One region of the Thermotoga profunda AZM34c06 genome, then DNA from elsewhere that is predicted to be linked to it. Evidence: predicted binding sites of a transcription regulator. Region 1 holds the regulator's gene; each other region holds the start of a gene.

Region 1 (7,277 bases):
TATTTACAATGGAGCGAAAATCTCGTTCCGTGTCTTTGAACATCTATATCAGATATCTTGTAATCACTCTTTGGAGATATTCCATATACGACCTTTTTCACCTTTTTACTCAGAAGATGTTCATATTCATCGCTTACCAGTGCTATACCAGAATCCTTTAAAAGATCAAAAATGTGGAGTTTGGTTTTGGTATAGTCCTCAAAGGTTTGGTGAAAATCAAGGTGATCACGTGTAATATTCGTAAGAGCTGCTATGTCAAATCTGATTCCTTCTACCCTCTTCATGGCTAATGAATGTGATGAAACTTCCATTGCAAAATGTGTGCCATTCCTGTCAACAGTATTTCTCATAGCCTTCAAGATTTCTATAGCACCGGGGGTTGTGTTATCGTGGTGGAAACGAGCTTCGCCTATAATGTCATAATAAACCGTACCAAGCATACTTCCTCGACTTCCGAGTGAGTTCAAAACATGATGGAACAGATGTACCGATGTTGTTTTACCATTTGTTCCTGTCACTCCAATGGTGATTAAATTATTAAAGGGATATCCATAGAAATGTGCAGCTAAGAGTGCTTCAGCAAGTCTACTATCACTCACCAGAACATGTGGAAAATCCAATTGAACAGGTCGTTCAACTACCAGAAAAGAAATGCCCTTTTTGATTATCTCTGGTACGATGTCGTGTGAGTCAAATCTGCTACCTTTATGACAGATGAAAAGGTGACCTTTTCTTGCTTCCGTCGATTTGTTTGTCAATCCAGTAATCTCTAACTCACTCTGTCCATTTAAAGAGAAACTCAGAGAAATGTCATTGACCACTTTTAAGAGCTCTTTAACGAGCATCGTACCACCTCTTTTTCATTGTTATTCTAACATCCTCTATCAATCTTGACAAGGTTTACACTCTGTGCTATGCTAAAATTAGCACTCGATAATGGTGAGTGATAAAATGAAACGAGAAGCGAAGATAAATGAACGGCAGAAAAAAATTTTGTATTGTGTAGTTAGGGAATATATACTTACAAAGAAGCCTATCAGTTCGGAGCGTGTTCTTGAGGCTTCAGATGTTTCGTGCAGTAGTGCAACGGTGAGAAACGACTTGAGAAAACTCGAGTATCTTGGATATCTCCATCAGCCTCATACTTCGGCTGGGCGAATACCGACAGACAAAGGTTATCGATTCTATGTAGATGAAACCCTTAGTTTAATAAGAGAGTATGCACAGCATTCGGCTTCTATTCATTCAAAATACCCCATGACCTTTGGAGATATGGAAAAAATCCTAACAGGCGCAGCAATAGCTCTTTCACGAATCACAAAAGGAGCAGTTGTCCTTGAAAAACCTGCTATAGACAAATTGAAAATACTCAGAATATCTATTGCACCGATAACCAAAACATACAATGTTGTCTCGTTAATAACCGAACTTGGCTTGGTTAAATTCATACCATTTAGAACTTTTTACGAGATAGACTATCTTTCTTTGGAAAATCTGATGAATGAACTGTTGAGAGGATACACAATTGAAAGTGTAGGTGATAGAAAATTTGAAACCAATATCGATCAATACCTTTTGGATCTCTCGGAACATTTGGTAAATGCATTAAAAGAGGATTCGTCGAGTAATCTTGTAAAGGTCGGAATAGATACATTGATAAATGCTGAGTACTTCAATATAGATGAGATAAGAAGGCTTTCGAATTTCTTCTCGGATGATTCATTATTGAAAAAAGTACTCCTGAAACTCGAACAACTTCCGAAGATTTTAATAGGTTCCGAGCATGGTATACAAGGCTTGGAGAACTTCGCTATCTTTGTTGATGGTTACAAAAAAGAGGAAAAACTAATGGGAAAAGTCATGGTGATAACGTCTAAGGTAGTCAAATACGAAGACGTTTCCAATTCATTGAGATATATGGTGAGTAGACTCACGGAGTATTTCACAGTTGCAACCAGAGAGGAGGGAAGAAGATGAACGACAATGAAAAACAGGTCACGCAGGAAAATCAACAAACAGTTGAAAAACTCCAGCAAGAGAAAACAGAACTCCTTGGGTATTTGAAGGAGCTCAAAGCACAATTTGAGAATTACAAAAAGGACTCACTCAGAGAGAGAGAACAAATCATAAAAAATGCGAACGAATATTTTCTCACAAAACTCATACCGATATTAGATGATATGGACAGAGCCTTTAAAGAAGTAGAACAATCGCATTCATATAAGAATTTCTACAAAGGAGTAGAATTGATCTATAAGAAATTATGGAAAATCTTGAATGATGAAGGGTTCTTCAAAATAGAAGTAAAAGAAAAATTCGATCCATTTGAGCATGAAGCGGTGGAAAAAATCGAAACCAATGAACATGAGGAATATTCAATACTCAAGGTATTAGAGAACGGTTACAAATTCCACAGCAAAATAGTCAAACCAGTAAAGGTACAGGTCGCAATCAAACCAAGAGGTGGAGAAAGTGCCAAGACAGAGTAAAGATTATTACGCAATATTAGGTGTTCCAAGGGACGCATCACAAGAAGATATCAAAAAAGCTTACAAAAAACTGATCAAGCAATGGCATCCAGATTTACATCCAGAGAATAAAAAAGAAGCAGAGGAAAAATTCAAAGAAATACAAGAAGCTTATGAAGTGCTGAGCGATCCTCAGAAAAAGGCAATGTATGATCGTTTTGGCTATGTCGGAGAAACTGAATTTGCACAGCAGAGTTCTGGAAGTCCCTTTGAAGATGTATTTAGAGATTTCGAGAGTTTTTTTGGAAGGGATGTTTTCGACATATTTTTTGGGGAAAGAGGCACCGAAGAGAGACAGCAAACTCGTAGACGATCAGGCGAAGATATCTCGATAACGGTAGAGATAGACTTCACCGAATCTTTAGTGGGAAAACAAATCCCTGTGGAATATGACAGGTATGAAAAATGTGACCACTGTGATGGTCAAGGAATTGAACCTGGCAGTGGTTATCAAACTTGTCCAAGATGCCATGGGACGGGTGTTATAAGAGAAGAAAGACGAAGTGTTTTTGGAGTCTTTGTCAGTACAAAAACATGCGGTACTTGTGGAGGTACTGGTAAGGTAGTCAAAGAAAAATGTCACGTCTGTGGAGGTACTGGCAGGGTTAAGAAAAGAATTAGAACAACTGTGAATATACCAGCTGGGATTTCAGATGGAACGAGGTTGAGAATAGATGGAGCAGGTAATGCTGGATACGGTGGTGGGCCGTATGGAGATCTCTACATCGTAGTGCATGTCAAACCAGATAAGAGATTCCGAAGACAAGATGATGATATTTATGTAGATGTATCGATTGACTACATTCAGGCGATATTGGGAGCAACAATAAAAATCGACCTTCCCACTGGTGGTTCAACCATGTTGAGAATACCTCCTGGGACACAACCTGGCAGCATCTTCCGGTTGAAAGGTGAAGGAGCACCTTCGGTTAGAACTGGAAAACGTGGTGATCTTTATGTTACCGTTAATGTCAAAATCCCAGATAGTGTGTCTTCTGAGGAAGCAAGGTTACTCAAGGAACTCGCGAAGATAAGAGGAACAAACATATAGACGAGATAATACCAGAATCTCCTGGCGTTTGACATTTATGTTCGATATAATGTATTAAAAGCTTTTTTTCTTTCTTTTTCACCTATTTACAACATTATGAGAACATGATAAAATATAATGTAAACATTTTACAAAAGGGGGCGCCAATTATGAAGCGCCAGGAGATTTTTGATTTTCTCAACAACCAGCCTACCATTCAAGAAGCTAAAGCCCTTGCCAAGAAACTTGGACTGAAGATCAAAAAAAGGATGAAAAAGAACGAAGTTTACAAAATACTCAGAGAACATGCCTTGAAATTAGAAGAACGATCTGAAGAAACCAAGCAAGTATTTACAGAAAAAATCGAACAGATTCCCACTTCCTATCAATCCGACAAGTTTGTACTTCTTCCTGTGAATCCACATCTTGTTTACCTTTATTGGGATCTTTCACAACATTCATTTGAAAAAATGGCTAAAACAGGTAACACCGTTGTGAGATTGTACGATGTGACTTACATTATATTCAATGGAAAAAATGCTCATCGAATCTTCGAGGCGGGTATTGATCTTGGAGTATGTCGAAATTATTATTTTCATGTCCCTTGTTCGAATGCCGACTACATTGCTGAGATTGGCTACAGAGAACAGGATAATTTTGTACCAGTTTTGAGGTCAAACCTCTGCAAAACACCACCTGATTCTCCATCTATGACGAGCAGGCAGAGATGGTTTATCAAAGGTAAAAAGCAAATTGTCACGATGGGAGAAGTGCTGATACAACCTGTTGAGCGAATGAACATCTTCAGTTTCACGAGTACAACTTCTGGTGGTGGTAAAAAATGATTGGATACTTTTGTCTGACTCTTCATTCTCATCTCCCCTATGTTCATCATCCAGAACATGAAACTTTTCTCGAAGAGAGATGGTTTTTTGAAGCTTTGATAGAGAGTTATATCCCCTTGTTGATGACCTTTGACAGACTCGCAAAAGACGGAATACCTTTTAGGATAACCGTTTCTCTCACACCACCGCTACTTGAGATGACAAAAACAAATGGACTCACGGAAAAATTCATTTCACACATGAATAAATTGATAGAACTTAGTAACAAAGAAATCTCACATGCACAGAATGAAGAAGAAAAAACTTTGGCAATATTCTACAGAGATAGACTCACACAGGTCTTAGATTATTACAGAGATCTCAATTATGATATTGCCAGTGGATTTTTAAAATATGCTCAGGATGGTTATTTAGAACTCATTACAAGCAATGCTACACATGCATTTTTACCTTTAATGCAGCATCAGCCAAATGCCGTTGAAGCTCAGATCAATATAGGTGTAAAGGCATTCCAAGAGAGATTGAAACTCACACCAAAGGGTATATGGCTTGCCGAGTGTGGATATTTTCAAGGGCTTGATGAATTTTTGAAAAAATATGGATTGGAATTCTTTTTTGCCGACTCTCATAGCCTATGGTATGCTGATGAAAAACCAAAATACGGTGTCTATAGACCTGTAGTGACTCCTTCGGGAGTTTTTGTTTTTGCAAGAGACCCAGAATCGAGTGAACAAGTTTGGAGCGCGACGATTGGATATCCCGGAGATTACAGATATAGAGAATTCTACAGAGATATAGGTTTTGATAGGGATTTTGATTATATAAAGCCTTACATTGATCCAAGTGGTGTGAGAGTTAATACGGGGATAAAGTACCACAAAATAACTTCAAAAGAAACACCATTGAATCAAAAGAAATTATATAACCGTGAAGAAGCATTAAATGCCGCTAAAGAACATGCCGTGGATTTTCTCAACAAGAAACTATCACAGATGCAGAGATTATATGATATCTTTGAGCAACCTCCCGTGATAATTGCACCGTTCGACACGGAGCTCTTTGGACACTGGTGGTTTGAAGGACCTGAATTTATTGAATACTTTTTCAGAGAGGTTGCTAAGAGTAAATCTCTGAAGGCAGCAACGGCTTCAGAAATATTGGAAAAATTTGATGCATTCCAAGTACTCACACCAGCTTCCTCTTCGTGGGGATCTGGCGGGTATAACGAAACTTGGCTGAACGGACAAAACGACTGGATATATCTTCACATGAATGAACTTCATGATCGCATGACAAAAATTGTTCAGGAGCATGAAAACGAAACCAACCCATTAAAAATCAGAGTACTGAATCAAATGCTCAGAGAGCTTTTACTTTTGCAATCAAGTGATTGGGCTTTCATTTTAACTACAAGAACCAGTGTTGAGTATGCTGTTAACAGAATCAAAACGCATGTGAAAAGGTTTTTAGATCTTGAAAATCAGTTTTTGAGCAATAATATAGATGAAGAATATCTTTCCAAAGTCGAGCAAATGGATGCCATTTTTTCATGGCTTGATTATCGTGTGTATGTGCAGCAAAAACTTTGAGAGGAGGGATACAGTGCCCGCCAAATACTATGAAATCAGGTGGCACTCAAGAGCAGGACAAGGTGCAAAAAGTGCTTCTCAACTTTTTGCGGAAGCTATCTTGGACATGGGTAAATATGCCCAGGCTTTCCCAGAATATGGTGCTGAAAGGTCGGGAGCTCCAATGAGAGCTTTCAACAGAATTAGCGATGAGAAGATAACGGTTCATTCTTCTGTTGAAAGACCCAATGTCGTTGTGGTCATAGACGATACACTTTTATCACCTGGTATTGTTGAAGGCTTAGATGAAAAAGGTGTGTTGATAGTTAACACAGCTCATCCAATTGAATACATAAGAAAAAAGACTGGATTCAATGGAAAAATATGCACAATAAAGGCAACAGACATAGCCCTTGAAGAGATCAAAAGGGGTATACCAAACACCGTAATGCTTGGAACAATTGCAAAAGTTACTGGATTGATTACACTCCAAGCGGCCGAACAAAAAATCCGTGGAATGTTTGAAAAGAAACTGTCTGCAGATATGCTTCAGGCTAATATCAGAGCACTGAAAAGAGGATACGAGGAGGTGAGCTGCAGTGGCTGAGCTCAAGAAATGGAATGAAATTCCCATTGGTGGAATCATTACAGAGCCTGGTACTGCTCGAAAGTACAGGACAGGCGATTGGCGTGTTAAAAGACCAATTTATGATAGATCAAAATGCATTGATTGTATGATGTGCTGGTTTTACTGCCCAGATCAAGCAATTATGCAGGAAAATTCTGTGATGAAAGGTATCAATTATTTCTATTGTAAAGGTTGTGGCATCTGCGCAAATGTCTGTCCAAAAAGTGCCATTGAAATGAGACCCGAAACAGAATTTGCACACAAGGAGGAGTGAGCATGACTAAGGTTCATAAAGAAGCAATTACAGGTGCTCAAGCGGCTGCATATGCTATGAAACAGATTGAACCAGATGTTGTGGCTGCTTATCCAATCACTCCACAAACTCCTATAGTCGAATATTTTGCAAAATATGTTGCCGACGGTGTTGTTAAAACAGAGATGGTTCCAGTTGAGAGCGAGCACAGTGCAATGAGTGCTGTTGTTGGTGCGGCAGCTGCAGGTGCAAGAGCCATGACTGCGACGAGTGCAAATGGTCTGGCTCTTATGCACGAAATTGTATATATCACGGCTTCAATGAGACTTCCAGTGGTAATGCCTGTTGTTAATAGAGCTTTGAGTGGTCCAATAAACATTCACTGTGACCATAGTGACACAATGGCTGAGAGAGATTCTGGTTGG
Region 2 (7,277 bases), 1.1 Mb from region 1:
CTTTGTAGATCATCGAACAGCATTTTTACTTTTGTTATATCGTCTTTGTTTATTGCATCTCTCAAATCATTGACAAGTTGTTCGAGTCTTGATTTGAGATCATTTGGTAGTTTATCTCCATGCTCTTTCAGAGATTTACTCACACTATAAGCAAGATCATCTGCTTTGTTTTTGAGTTCAACTTCTTCGCGTCTTCTTCTATCCTGCTCTTCATATTTTTGAGCCTCTTCCATCATCTTCTTAATATCTTCTTCTCTGAGTTTGTGTCTGCCTGTTACTACCATGGATTGTTCTTTGTTAGATGCGAGATCTTTTGCAGAGACATGGACTATTCCATCACTATCTATATCGAACGTCACTTCTATCTGTGGTACTCCTCTTGGTGCCGGTGGTATATCTACGAGTCTAAAGCTTCCAAGGAATATATTGTCTCTTGCCATAGTTCTTTCACCTTGATAGACCCTTATTTCAACTTCTGTTTGATAATCTTCAGCCGTTGTGAAGATTTTACTCTTTTTGACAGGTATTGTTGTGTTTCTTGGTATGATTGGTTCCATCAATCCACCTTTAACTTCTATTCCAAGAGTCAGAGGTGTGACATCTACCAGGACGATATCTTTTTCTTTCGCTTCTCCACCGAGTATGGCTGCTTGAATTGCCGCACCTATTGCAACTGCTTCGTCTGGGTTGACGCTCTTGTTCGGTTCTTTACCAAAGATGTCTTGTATGATTCTATGTACCATTGGAGAACGAGTCATGCCACCAACTAAGATGACTTCATCTATATCTCTTGGAGACAATTTTGCATCATTCAATGCTTTCTCAACAGGTCCTTTGGTCATATCGAACAGGTCTTTTACCAGAGATTCGTATAGAGATCTTGTCAGTCTCATTTCAAGGTGTAGTGGTCCAGAGGCTGTAGCTGTTATGTACGGAAGACTGATATCGGTCTCGAGTTTGCTCGAAAGCTCTATCTTGGCTTTCTCTGCCGCATCTCTTAGTCTCTGTAAGGCTTGTCTATCTTCTCTGAGATCTACACCATGTTGTTTTTTGAACTCTTCAGCCATCCAGTCAACGATTCTCTGATCAAAATCGTCTCCGCCGAGATGGTTGTTCCCAGATGTTGCGACAACCTGTATGACTCCTTCACCAATTTCGAGTATGGAGACATCAAAAGTTCCTCCACCAAGGTCATACACAAGAACTTTTTGTTCTTTTTTCTTGTCAAGACCGTATGCGAGTGCCGCTGCGGTTGGTTCGTTTATGATTCTCAACACTTCAAATCCTGCTATTTGTCCTGCTTCTTTGGTTGCTTGTCTCTGAGCGTCGTTGAAGTACGCAGGGCATGTGATGACCGCCTTTTTGATTTTTCCATTTAAATATTGTTCTGCATCTTTTTTCATCTTTTGCAAAATATAAGCGCTTATCTGTTGTGGAGTGTATTGTTTGTCGTCGATCTTTACTTTGTAATCGGTACCCATCTTTCTTTTTATCGATTTGACAGTTCTCTCAGAATTGAGAATCATTTGCCTTTTAGCAGGTTCTCCGACAATTATTTCACCTGTCTTGGTAAAGGCAACTATCGATGGTGTTAACCTGCCTCCCTCTGCATTGGGTATGACTTCAATTGATCCATCTGGTTTCATCCAAGCTATTACTGAATTTGTCGTACCCAAATCGATACCGACAACATATTCTCTTTCGCTCATCGTTTCACCTCCTGTGAGTTTCCAACACGATTATATGAACTATCAAGTGGTTTGTCAAGGGTTATGTTAAATTTTCGCTATGTTATGTGTATATCTTTATAACGACATTTTTTTATCATAAATATAAAAGCATATAAATTGTATAGCACTCGTTACTATAAATTGCTATCAAATTCGATCGGAGTATCTTTATGGTTTCAGCACAAGTTACTGGTATAATTTTGCTAAAGATGCCTTAGAAAAATCATGAGAAAAAGATACGCGAAAGATCTTGATAATAGGAGAAGATTTATTTGATAAACCAAGGGGGTGTTCAAAATGAAAATCACGTGGTTTGGTCATGCATGTTTTCTCATTGAGACTGGTGATGTTAAAATACTCACCGATCCTTTTGATAGCGCTGTTGGGTACAAAATACCAAATGTGGTTGTGGACATCATTACTGAAAGCCATCAACATTTTGATCACAACGCACATCACTTGATAAAGGGAAGATTCGAGCTTGTAAAAGACCCAGGTATCCGTCAGCTTAAAGGTGTGAAAATCACAGGAGTCAAGACCTTTCACGATTCGGAATCCGGTACTAAGAGGGGACAGAATATAATTTTCACTTTCGACGTAGAGGACATCAGGATAGCTCATCTTGGTGATCTTGGCCATATTCTGAATCAGGCTCAGCTTGATCAGATCAAGCCTATTGATGTTTTGTTATTACCCGTTGGTGGAACCTTCACAATAGGACCAACCGAAGCAAAAAGGGTACTTGACCAAATCAACCCGCACATAGCGATCCCAATGCATTTTAAAACCAAATACATCAAATTTGATATAGCACCTGTTGAAGAATTCACAAAACTGTGCGAAAATGTAAAATACACGAGTAATAATATTCTTGAGATTGATAAACAGATCAAGAATCAGGAAAAATTAGTTTATGTCCTGACACTTTGAGAGGAGGCATTCTGTGCAGCTAAAAGTTCTATTTGACGAAGAAACCGTTCGCAGGAAAATCAAAGATATGGCAAAACAAATAGAAAATTATTATCGCGGTAAGACAGAATCTTTATGTGCGATTTGTATTCTAAAGGGTTCTGTACATTTTTTCAGTGAGCTTGTTTTGAACATAAATATGAATGTCAATTACTCCTTTGTCCATGTATCGAGTTATGCAGGGACTGAATCTACTGGCAGAATACGTGTGAAGTCATGGGTGGATGAAACTTTGCAGGGAAAATATGTACTTGTTGTGGAGGATATCGTTGACACAGGTAATACACTCAGGTATATACTTTCGTACTTGAGAAAATATAAACCAGCAGATTTGAAAATAGCAGCTTTAATAGAGAAGGAGAAATATCAACACGGTATACCTATCGATTTTGTCGGTTTCAAAGTGGGAGATGTCTTTCTCGTTGGTTATGGCTTAGATTACGAGGAAAGATATCGAAATCTCCCTTATATAGGATACTTAGAATGAAAAAAGGTTCTTTAATAGTGGCTGGTTTAGTAATACTTGTGATTGTATTCGCTATGCTTTTCTCGATTCAGAAACTTCTCGACATGAGAATTTCTGGCTTTGCGCCGCTTGAAAAGGAGAGTATTATTCACGATGCGGCCGGTTCTCGTTGAGGAATTCTTATCTTCCCTTGAAGAGAATGCTTTAAAAGTGATTCAAGGTCAAATGCAGATAAATGAATTTATTGAGATTGTACAAGATAATTATGAGTTGATTTCAGATCCCATCTTAGAAGAAAAGGAAATTGTGGAAAAACTTGAGCAGCTTGTAGAATACATCAAACCTGTTGATACACTTGATCAACAAAGATCTCTCAAAAGGCTCAAGAATTGTATTGGAATGATAGAGCGTTTTAGAGACCAACATTTAATTTCAAAACCGAGTCTTTCAAATAATGTAAAGCAACCAAATTGTGAGATAAAGTATGCAAAAGGCGTTGGACCAAAACGAGAGTCACTTTTGAGAAAACTCGGAATTGTTACACTCCAAGATCTGGTTTTCTACTTTCCCAGAGATTATGAAGATCGAAGGCGTGTTATACCTATTTCAGAGATTCAATCAGAAGAAAAGATCACCACTTTAGGTAAACTCATCAGCGTGGAAACAAAAAAGATGAGTTCAATCACGATAACTGCGGCAGTGCTCTCAGATGGTGTTAATCAAATTTTACTCAAGTGGTTCAATCAGGAATTTCTTCAGAAAATCCTCCAGACCATGAAGAACAAAATGGTATATGTGACCGGCACTGCTAAACGTGGTCAATTCGGTTCGATTGAAATAGTCAACCCAGAAGTTGAATTGAAGGAGAACTCATCTAACCTTGAAATCTTACCTGTATACCCTTTGACTGAAGGTATAAGCCAGAGAGAACTGAGAAAGATAATAAAAGAGAACATATCGTGTGTTTGTCAGTTTGAAAATGAACTACCTACTGAGCTGGTGGAGAAAAGGAAATTAATCGATGTATCTGTGGCATTGCTTGGAATGCATTTTCCAAAGAGTATGTACCATTTAAAAAAATCCATTGAGAGATTGGCATATGAAGAACTCTTTTTAATGCAACTTGCTCTTTTACTTTCAAGAAAAGCTTTTGAAGAAATCGGGGGTATTGAGAAAAATATACAAGGCAAGATCGCAGAAGGATTTTTAAAGAAACTACCTTTCAAATTGACTAAATCACAGATTCTCGCACATCAGCAAATAAGAAGAGACATGATTTCAAACAAACCCATGAGCAGATTGTTACAAGGAGATGTTGGATCTGGAAAAACCGTTGTTGCTCAACTTGCAATAATCGACAATTTTGAGGCTGGTTTTCAATCTGCTGTCATGGCACCAACATCTATACTTGCCATACAGCATTATCGAAGGATGGCACCGGCATTTGAAGATTTAGGTATAAGAACTGTTCTTTTGCTTGGTGAGACAAATCCTAAGGAAAAAGAGAAAATGAAACATCTCATATCTACCGGAGAAGCCTTTGTTGTTATTGGAACACATACTCTCATTCAAGAAGACGTGAGTTTTGCTAACTTGGGATTGGTTGTCATAGATGAACAACACAGATTTGGTGTAAAACAGAGAGAAGCCCTTGTCAGTAAAGGAAAAGCTATTGACACGTTGGTCATGACTGCCACACCTATACCAAGAACCTTGGCTTTGACGATTTATGGTGATCTTGATCTGACGATCATTGATGAGATGCCACCAGGAAGAAAAGAAGTTAAAACATTTCTTGTATCTGTCTCTAAAGTTGATCAGGTCTACGATTTTGTTAAGAGAGAAGTAAAGGAAGGTGGTCAGGCTTTTATAGTATATCCATTGATTGAAGAGTCTGACAAAATCGAAGCCAAAGCTGCAACGCAGATGTACAAACATCTCTCTGAGGAGATCTTCAAGGAATTCAAGGTCGGACTACTTCATGGTAGAATGAGCCAGCAGGAAAAAGATAAAGTAATGGAGAGTTTTGCATTGGGGGAATTTGATATCCTGGTCTCGACAACAGTTATAGAAGTTGGTATAGATATCCCCAGAGCAACGACGATCGTGATAGAAAACCCAGAGAGATTTGGACTTGCACAACTTCATCAACTTCGTGGGAGGGTTGGGCGAAGCGAGAGACAGGGATACTGTTTTCTCGTTGTTGGGAATGTTTCACAAGAAGCTTTAGAAAGATTGAAATATTTTTCAATGACCAGAAATGGATTTGAAGTTGCCGAATACGATATGAAGATTCGTGGTCCTGGAGAATTTCTTGGTTTGAGGCAACATGGATTACCAGAACTTAAAGTGGCAGATCTCGTGAGGGATAAAGATCTTTTGTTTAAAGCACGCGCCGATGCAGAAGTTCTTCTTTCAAAACAGAAAGAATATCCATGGCTTTTCGAAAGAGTTCAGAAAATATATGGCGACAGGTTGAGATTGGTCAAGGTTGGTTAAATGGTGGGTGCGGCAGGAATCGAACCTGCGGCCTCTTCCTCGTGAGGGAAGCGCTCTCCCTCTGAGCTACGCACCCATACGTGATAAAATTCTATCACTGTAAGGAAAGTTTTGCAAGATTTTCTTGTGGAGGCGACACGAGTGAAAGTTTTACTTTACGCTGAAGCTACAAGATTGATATCTAAATCTGGTATAGGTACGGCATATAAACATCAAATGGAAGCTCTAAGGAGAGCTGGTTTAGATTACACATCTGACTGGGAAGATGAATACGATATAGCTCACGTGAATACCGTCGGTCCTGGTGCAAAAACAGTTGTACAACACTGTAAAAGAAAAAATATACCGGTGATTTGGCACGTTCATACTACTGCTGAAGATATTAAGAACAGTTTCATCTTCAGCAATTTTTATGCCAGAGTCTCCCGTAATTCACTCAAGAAAAAATATGCAATGGCAGATCATTTGATCTTTCCAACTCATTATACTGAAACTGTGATCAGGAATTATGGGATACACGTACCTGGTACTGTCATATCAAACGGTGTTGACACGGCGATGTTTAAAAAAGATGTCGACAAAGCCCAGAAGTTTAGAGAGCGTTTTGGTATCAAGGGCCCAATAGTTCTTGGTGTGGGTTTTCCATTTAAAAGAAAGGGTATACATGATTTTGTAAGTGTTGCACGCAGAATGAAAGATCTGACCTTCATCTGGTTTGGGGCCAGGATTACGAGTGTCCTCCCAAGAGAGATACGCCAAATACTGAAAAATCCTCCTGAAAACGTCATATTTCCTGGTTTTATATCTCAGGAAGAGTTGGTAGGAGCCTATTCGGCTGCCGATGTTTTTTTCTTTCCGACCTACGAAGAAAATGAAGGGATAGTTGTTCTTGAAGCACTTTCATGTGAATGCCCCGTTGTTGTCCGGGATATACCTGTGTATGAAAATTGGCTATGGCATGGTACAAACTGCATGAAAGGCCATTCAAATGAAGAATTTGAGAAAATTATCAAGGCACTCGTTGCAGACAAAAGTCTTGGACTTAAGATTGCATCTGAGGGTAGGAAAACGGCTCTCGAGAGGGATCTTTCGGAAATAGGTAAGTTACTTACCAAGACGTATGAATCTGTCTTGAGGCGGTGCAAAGGTTGAGAAGAAATCTTGCAAGATCACTTTTGATTATTGCGATAAGTGTCATCATAATAATATTGATAGCCGGTTTCACCGACATATCTTTAACAATAAGGACTCTGAAAAAAATTTCGACGAAGTGGTTAATATTAGTGGGTCTTCTGTTAATCTGTGACTGGTTTTCAGAAGCATTAACGGTGAAGATTTTTGCTATCTCATACAAAACCAGAGTTAGTCTGAGCTACCTTTTCAAATCAACCTTGATTGGAAGTTTTTTCTCGGCGATTACACCATTCTCCACTGGTGGTCAACCAGCACAGATCGCTTTCATGAATAAACGCGGTGTGGAGTATGGAGAAGCGACAGCGCTTCTTGTTTCAAGATTTATTGTCTATCAAGTGGTCATAACGTTTCTTGGTGTGCTTGGTGTGTACACTGCGTATGATATTCTCTCCAAAAATATCACTAAGTTTGCCCTTCTT
Region 3 (7,277 bases), 620 kb from region 1:
GAAAGATGATCTGCTGATTTTGGGTTTGAGAAGTTATTCGATAATTTTGTTCAACCTCTCAACAAAGTCACGTGTTATCGTGGCTGAAGGATGGATAGATCCAATTTATATTGGGCAAGGTGAGAGATATTTATTAATTAGTGGAAGTTCTTCTGTTCTTTTCTTTGATCTGAAGAATATGGCGCTTAGAGAAGAAATACACAAATTTGATGGGAAGATCAAGAAGATTGTACCAGTTGGAAAGGAGGTCTACGCACTTGTAGACAGGAGGATAGAGATCTATGAGTTACCTTAAAAATGTGAAACCTCTTGTTGTTTGGTTGGTTATATCTGTCGCATTGGTTTTCGCATCAAATGAGTATTACACATCGGCACTGAATGCTTATATTTCTGGAAATTACGAACAGGCTCTACAATGGTTTGAAAAGGCTGTGCAGATAGAGCCTTCATTGGAATCTTATGATAGTTTACTCAAATTGAAAATGGGTATCTGTGCCTTTGCCATAGGAGATCTGCAAAAGGCAAAGACATATTTAGAACAGTATCAGAACACCAATCCAATCTCTAAACAGATCTTGGCTTTGATCAAACAGGGTACTCAACCAACCGAAGAATGGATGACATGGATAAGAGCAAGAATTCCACAAACCACTCCAACTCCTACAGAATTGCCTCAGAAGAAGGGTGTTTCTTTACTTCTCATCATAGGTGTATTTGTTGTTAGTTTCTCTGTGAGTTTTCTTGCAATGTATTTGTTGAAAAAACGGAAAGAAAAGAAAGTGCGGGTGGAAGTATCAAAAGAATCTACCGAGCAAAAAATCGATGTTGAAACTCAAGTTGAAAGTAGTATAAGTGAGGTTGAAAAACTCGTTCAGGAGATATCTACTTCAACACAAACACCTGTTGTCGAGTCTGATGAGAAGTTCAAAGAAATAGAGGCACAGCTTGATTCAATAGTTCAGGAGATTTTGTCGAAGGAAAAACCCAAAGAAGAAACTCGATTGAGCAGTCAAGATGATCCTTTTGAGATTCTAAAGAAACTTGAAGAAAAGACCGCTTATGATGAAGAAGACGCAAAGGTTTTATCAGATTTGATGAACAAGATCATCAATACCCAGGGAAAATCACAAGGCGAGACGGAACACTGAACTGGTTATCAATGACATAGTACGGTCCATCTCTATCGATAACTGTACCCAATTTTCCAAATCCGAGATTTTTCAAAAGCGTTCCACATGGAAATACATCAGATATTTTCACCTCAAAACCCATGATTTCTATATTTTCATAAATCCTGAGCCTGTTGCCGAAAAAAAGTTCTCCATCTGTTTTTACCGTTGAGGATTCGACTGTGACCTGTATAGCCATTTGTGGGGAAAATATAGATTCTACCCAGCTGATTTGTTTGTCAGAGCTTCTGACGATCCCAACCAAACATTTTCTATCGGGATCTACAGCTATATCGCCTGGTTTTGAATCTCCAGCAATGATGATGTATTGTTCTCTCAATCCTAAAACAGGAGAACCTTCTGAAGGAGATTGAATTTGCCGTTCCATGACTGTATCATTGTTTTGATTTAGAGAGATCTTTATTCCTTCTAAGATATGTAACGCGAATATCCTACTTTTGAGAGGTAAAACGGTCAAGGGATGAAAAAATGATTGTAAAGCAAAACTTATGCGATGTAAGGATAATATATCGAGCACGAAGATCAAGATGAAGATAAAAAAAAGTGCGACAACCTGATTAACTTTTCTGATTGGCATTCAGTCCACCTGCTGGAGTTTTTTCAGTATTTCTACTTTGTCAAGTACCTTGCCAGCGCCTTTAGCAACACACGACATTGGATCTTCAGCCCTAACGACTTTTATTCCTGTTTCTCTTTCAATGAGTTTGTCTATGCCTCGTAGTAAAGAACCACCACCTGTTGCCACTATTCCACGTTCTACGATATCCGTTGCCAGTTCTGGAGGAGTTCTCTCTAAAGTGGATTTTATACTGTCGATTATGGCTGCGATTGGTATCATCAATGCTTCACGAATCTCTGCACCTTTTAGAATGGTTCTTCGTGGTAACCCAGTTGAAAGATCGATGCCGGTTACCACTGTTTCTAATGCGTCGTATTCTTGGTTTTGAAAGACATTTCCGATGTCTATTTTTATCTTCTCACCAGTTCTTTCACCTATTGCTATTCGATATGTTTCTCTGACATATTGAACTATTGCTTCGTCCATCTCATCTCCTGCAATCCTTATTGAATCCCATACAACGATGCTCCCCAAGGATATCACAGCAACCTCTGTTGTTCCTCCTCCTATGTCAACGATCATATTCCCATTTGGTTCTTCAACATCGAGATCTATACCTATTGCACTCGCCATGGGTTCTTCTATCAAAAAAACCCTTGAAGCGCCTGCTTCGAGCCCAGCTTCGAGTATTGCACGCCTTTCAACATCAGTTATTCCTATGGGTACACCTATGACAACCCTTGGTTTGAGAAAGGACATAGCTGGTTTAGTTTTACCAATGAAGTATTTGAGCATTGAGAGAGCCACATCGTAGTCTGCAATGACACCATCTCTCAGTGGTCGTAAGGCTATTATCGATGCGGGAGTTTTTCCAAGCATCATCTTTGCTTCCATACCAACCTTGAGGACTTCACCTGTATCTGCGTTGATTGCCACAACAGATGGCTCGTTTATAACGATTCCCTTACCCCTCACGTACACAAGTGTATTTGCCGTTCCAAGATCTATACCAAGGTCACGTCTCATGTTCACAACATCATCCTCCATTGATACGACTCAGATACATTTTATCATGAAGGTTGAAAAAATAACAGATCGTGGTAAAGTAATAGAGCAAAAAGGTGATGCGTTGTGCGAACAAAAATCCTGATAGGTGTCATTCTGAGTTTGGGAATGACTGCGTTAATATCACTTTTCGGTGCAAAAGAGAGTCTTTTGGCAGCGTTCAAGTCCATTGATCTTCGGATATTCTCGATTGCATGCTGTGCTTACTTTATTTTTATGCTGATTGATGCACTTAGAACAAAGATTTTATTGTCGCATAATGGATTAAAAGTTAGCTATTTATTGTGTTTTCAAAACACTGTGCTTGGTCTTTATACGAGTGCTATAACCCCTTTTTCAGCAGGTGGTCAACCTTTTCAGATATATCATCTGGTCAAGAACAACATTTCAATAGAAAGATCATCGATGGCAATTGGTGTGAAATTCATCACATCACTGACTCTGATGATTACAACTTCATTTTTTCTGATTTTGTTTCGGGGTAAGAAACTCATATCTGATAACAGTTCGGCTTTTATGGTTTATGCTGGTCTTATACTCACAAGTGCCATTTATGTATTTTTTCTACTTCTCATTCTTTCAAAGAATTTCACATATAGAATTTTCACCTCGAAATTTTTAACAAAGGTGATATCCCGTTTGACTAAGAAAGATATACAATTAGTTCTTAAGAAAACAGTTGATTCCCTATCAAATTATTTTGAATTGCTCAAGAATCTGTGGACCTCTTCAAAGATACTCCTGTTGGTCAATGTGTTTTTGACTGGTTTAGAGATATTATTGACAATGAGTGTTCCGTATATATTAGTATTGAGTTTTGGTTTTTGCAAGGTGAATTACCTTGAGTTCTTGGCGGCAATACTTGCGATGACTATGGTTGTGTACTTCTTACCAACACCTGGCTCTTCTGGCGGTGTTGAAGGTGCCTTCTACATAATGTTTAAAAATTTGATTTCACGCGATATTGTTGTTGCAACTGTCATAACATGGCGCTTGATCACGTATTATACAATGATTGCTCTTGGGACTTTGCTGCTGTCAAAAATGCTTTTGACCTTCAAACAAACAAAGCCGTAATGAAAGACAATGCGTACATAGCTCCGCATAACATCAGAGCTTTCCAACCTCTTTTGTTGTGACCCTTCATCTTTTCCTTTTCGTCATTCTTCATGGCTCTCAAACCTAATTCGAAGCTCAAGATGGCGAATAACAATATACCAGATCCCACAAAGAACAAGATATTTGAAACAACCTTCAAGTTATCACCTCGCGATATACCTTATCTTTTGTGTTTCATTAGAAAACGTTTCTGATATTTTGAAATCCCTCACCGAAAGTATAACGTGCCTCGTTGACGATTATGAAAGAACTCTTGTCGGTTTTTCGGATGAAAGATATCAACTCACCGAGCTCTCTTCTTCTCAAAACTATTAACAATATCTTTCTGTATTTTTTGGTGTATGCGCCATATCCGTCCAGATACGTTGCACCTCTTTTCAATTTGTTCAAAACAAAATCTGCTATTTGTTCATTCTTTTCTGATATTACTATAACTTGTGTAGATGTTTCGATGCCTTTCATCACAAAATCGATCGTCATGCCATTTATTATAATGGCCAGAATTGCATACATACCCGTTCTCACACCAAATGTCAAACCTGCGAGAACACCGATAATAAAATCGACGATTAACAAGGTTGTTCCCATCGGTGCAGCGTAATATCTGTTTAATATCCTCGCTACTATATCTGTCCCACCCGTGGAAGCATTTTGAGTGAAGGTGATAGCCATTCCGATCGCAGTGAGAACATCTCCAAAGAATACTGCAAGCATCATATCTCCAGCGATGTACCTTGGTAACTTTATGAATCTATCGAAAAGGTCCACAAGAAAAGTTATTAAAAAGGTGCAGTATATCGTTTTTATGCTGAAGTCAAAACCGACCGTGAGAAAGGCGATTAAAAATAACAAACCATTTATTATATACATCCAGACACCAACCGGCAATTTGATCACACCATTGAGAACCATGGCAAGTCCACTTGCACCACCAGCGGCTATGTTGTTTGGTATTAGAAAAACCACAAGACCTATAGCTGTTATCAACACACCAACGCTCGCAAGTATGTATTCTCTGATGACTAAGCTCTTATTCATTCGCTCACCCCTCCTAATTAGCAAGATTTTACCATGGAGAAAATCACAACTTCACAACCATTTGTGAGTTTCACAAATGAGAAAGTGTGATTTGATTAGATAATACCTCTATTTTATGATTTTATCGTATATAATCACCGTTATTTGGGCGTAATTTCTTGCGATTGCCAAAAATGACACTTGATTACTTATCATGAGTGGTGTATTCTATAATTAGCACTCAAATAGGTAGAGTGATAAGATTTTATAAAAATGAAAGGAGGTCTGATTTTATGAAAGTTACGCCACTTGGCGAGAGGCTGTTGATCAAACCCTTGAAAGAGGAAAAAAGAACCGAGGGAGGTATAGTTTTACCAGATTCGGCAAAGGAAAAACCAATGAGAGCCGAGGTAATTGCTGTTGGGGAAAAAGTTGAAAACATCGACGTAAAAGCCGGAGACAAAGTTATCTTCTCAAAGTATGCTGGTACTGAAATCAAAATTGATGAGGTTGATTACATCATCATTGATGCGAATGATATTCTTGCAAAGATCGAAGAGTGAAGGGAGGAATGAGTAATGCCGAAACTTTTGAGATTTGATGAAGAAGCTCGCAGATCCTTGGAAAGAGGCGTAAACAAAGTCGCTGATGCAGTGAGAATTACACTTGGACCAAAAGGTAGAAATGTTGTTATCGAGAAAAGCTGGGGATCTCCAACTATCACCAATGACGGTGTTTCTATAGCAAAAGAGATCGACCTTGAGGACAAATTTGAAAATCTCGGTGCGCAACTTGTAAAAGAAGTTGCTTCAAAGACCAATGACGTAGCTGGTGACGGAACAACAACGGCTACAGTGCTTGCACAGGCAATGATCAGAGAAGGTTTAAAGAACGTTGCTGCAGGTTCAAATCCAATACTTCTCAAACGCGGTATTGATAAAGCATCAGAAAAAGTAGCAAAGTACATCAAAGAAAAATCTAAGAAACTCTCTGGTAGAGAAGATATCGCACACGTTGCTGCAATCAGTGCAAACAATACAGAGATTGGTGAACTCATAGCCGAGGCAATGGACAAAGTTGGTGAAGATGGAGTCATCACGGTTGAAGATTCAAAGACCCTGGAAACCTATGTTGAATTCACAGAAGGTATGCAGTTTGATAGAGGATACATTTCTCCGTATTTTGTAACCGATGCAGAGAAAATGGAAGTTGAGCTTAAAGAACCTTTCATTCTCATCACAGATAAAAAGCTGAGTGCAATTAAACCTTTGATACCCATTCTTGAGAAAGTTGCTCAGACTGGTAGGCCAATCCTTGTTATCGCGGAAGATGTTGAGGGAGAGGCATTGACCACACTTGTTCTCAACAAACTGAAGGGCACACTCTCTGCCTGTGCAGTGAAAGCTCCTGGTTTTGGTGACAGAAGAAAAGCCATGCTTCAGGACATCGCAATCCTCACAGGTGGGACAGTTATTAGCGATGAACTTGGAATAAACCTCGAGGATGTAACACTTGAAGATCTTGGAAGAGCAGATCTTGTGAGAGTTAAGAAAGATGACACGATCATCATTGGTGGAAAGGGAAATCCAGAAGAGATCAAAAAGAGAATCGCTCAGATAAAATCCCAGATTGAGCAAACAACATCCGAATATGAGAAAGAAACTCTGCAAGAAAGAATGGCAAAGCTCGCTGGTGGAGTTGCAGTCATAAAGGTCGGTGCTGCGACTGAAACAGAGCTTAAAGAAAAGAAACACAGGATTGAAGACGCTTTGAGCGCAACAAGGGCAGCTGTCGAAGAAGGAATAGTTCCTGGTGGTGGAGTAACACTTCTCAGAAGTAGAAAAGTTCTGGAAGGTCTTCTCAAAGAACTCGATGGAGATGAAAAGGTTGGTGCCACAATAGTTTACAAGTCGCTTGAGTATCCTATCAGACAGATCGCAGAAAATGCTGGATATGACGGTGCAGTTATCGTTGAAAAGATACTCTCTTCAAAAGACGACGCCTATGGATTCGACGCACTCAAAGGTGAATACACGGATATGTTCAAAGCTGGAATTATCGATCCAGCAAAGGTCACAAGAAGTGCACTGCAGAATGCTGCTTCCATTGCTGGGATGCTTTTGACAACAGAAGTGCTTGTTGTTGAAAAGCCAGAAGAAAAGAAAGAAACACCTCCCGCAATGCCACCTGAATATTAATACTAAAGAAAAATGGCAAGGAGGGCGGATGCCCTCCTTATTTTTTATTAATTTGAGAGTTAGTTTTGTATAAGTTCTGTACATAGCTATTTGACAAGTAAAGTTTGAAATTTGATTGAATATTCGCTC

What was found. The regulator HrcA, encoded in region 1, represses chaperone genes, less so after heat shock. The targets are predictions, from matches to a motif close to ATTAGCACTCNNANNNTNNGAGTGCTAAT.
Region 2: the regulator HrcA is predicted to act here: its motif matches at 1,851-1,879, upstream of dnaK (molecular chaperone DnaK).
Region 3: the regulator HrcA is predicted to act here: its motif matches at 5,184-5,212, upstream of groES (co-chaperone GroES).

The regions. Positions count from the first base shown of each region.
Region 1 is NZ_AP014510.1:963,186-970,462, forward strand. Features, by position in the region: gene TSP02S_RS04650 (UDP-N-acetylmuramoyl-L-alanyl-D-glutamate--2,6-diaminopimelate ligase) at 1-845, opposite strand, end outside; gene hrcA (heat-inducible transcriptional repressor HrcA) at 952-1,977, shown strand; gene TSP02S_RS04660 (nucleotide exchange factor GrpE) at 1,974-2,489, shown strand; gene dnaJ (molecular chaperone DnaJ) at 2,473-3,579, shown strand; gene TSP02S_RS04670 (DUF4912 domain-containing protein) at 3,729-4,403, shown strand; gene TSP02S_RS04675 (glycoside hydrolase family 57 protein) at 4,400-5,992, shown strand; gene TSP02S_RS04680 (2-oxoacid:acceptor oxidoreductase family protein) at 6,006-6,578, shown strand; gene porD (pyruvate synthase subunit PorD) at 6,571-6,873, shown strand; gene porA (pyruvate synthase subunit PorA) at 6,876-7,277, shown strand, end outside.
Region 2 is NZ_AP014510.1:2,069,733-2,077,009, reverse strand. Features, by position in the region: gene dnaK (molecular chaperone DnaK) at 1-1,709, opposite strand, end outside; gene TSP02S_RS10100 (MBL fold metallo-hydrolase) at 2,028-2,660, shown strand; gene hpt (hypoxanthine phosphoribosyltransferase) at 2,674-3,186, shown strand; gene TSP02S_RS11060 (hypothetical protein) at 3,183-3,338, shown strand; gene recG (ATP-dependent DNA helicase RecG) at 3,319-5,664, shown strand; tRNA gene TSP02S_RS10085 (tRNA-Val) at 5,666-5,740, opposite strand; gene TSP02S_RS10080 (glycosyltransferase family 4 protein) at 5,806-6,816, shown strand; gene TSP02S_RS10075 (lysylphosphatidylglycerol synthase transmembrane domain-containing protein) at 6,813-7,277, shown strand, end outside.
Region 3 is NZ_AP014510.1:338,704-345,980, forward strand. Features, by position in the region: gene TSP02S_RS01565 (esterase/lipase family protein) at 1-295, shown strand, start outside; gene TSP02S_RS10680 (tetratricopeptide repeat protein) at 282-1,148, shown strand; gene TSP02S_RS01575 (hypothetical protein) at 1,108-1,767, opposite strand; gene mreB (rod shape-determining protein) at 1,768-2,775, opposite strand; gene TSP02S_RS01585 (lysylphosphatidylglycerol synthase transmembrane domain-containing protein) at 2,881-3,891, shown strand; gene TSP02S_RS01590 (hypothetical protein) at 3,872-4,072, opposite strand; gene TSP02S_RS01595 (YitT family protein) at 4,111-4,971, opposite strand; gene groES (co-chaperone GroES) at 5,244-5,513, shown strand; gene groL (chaperonin GroEL) at 5,529-7,148, shown strand.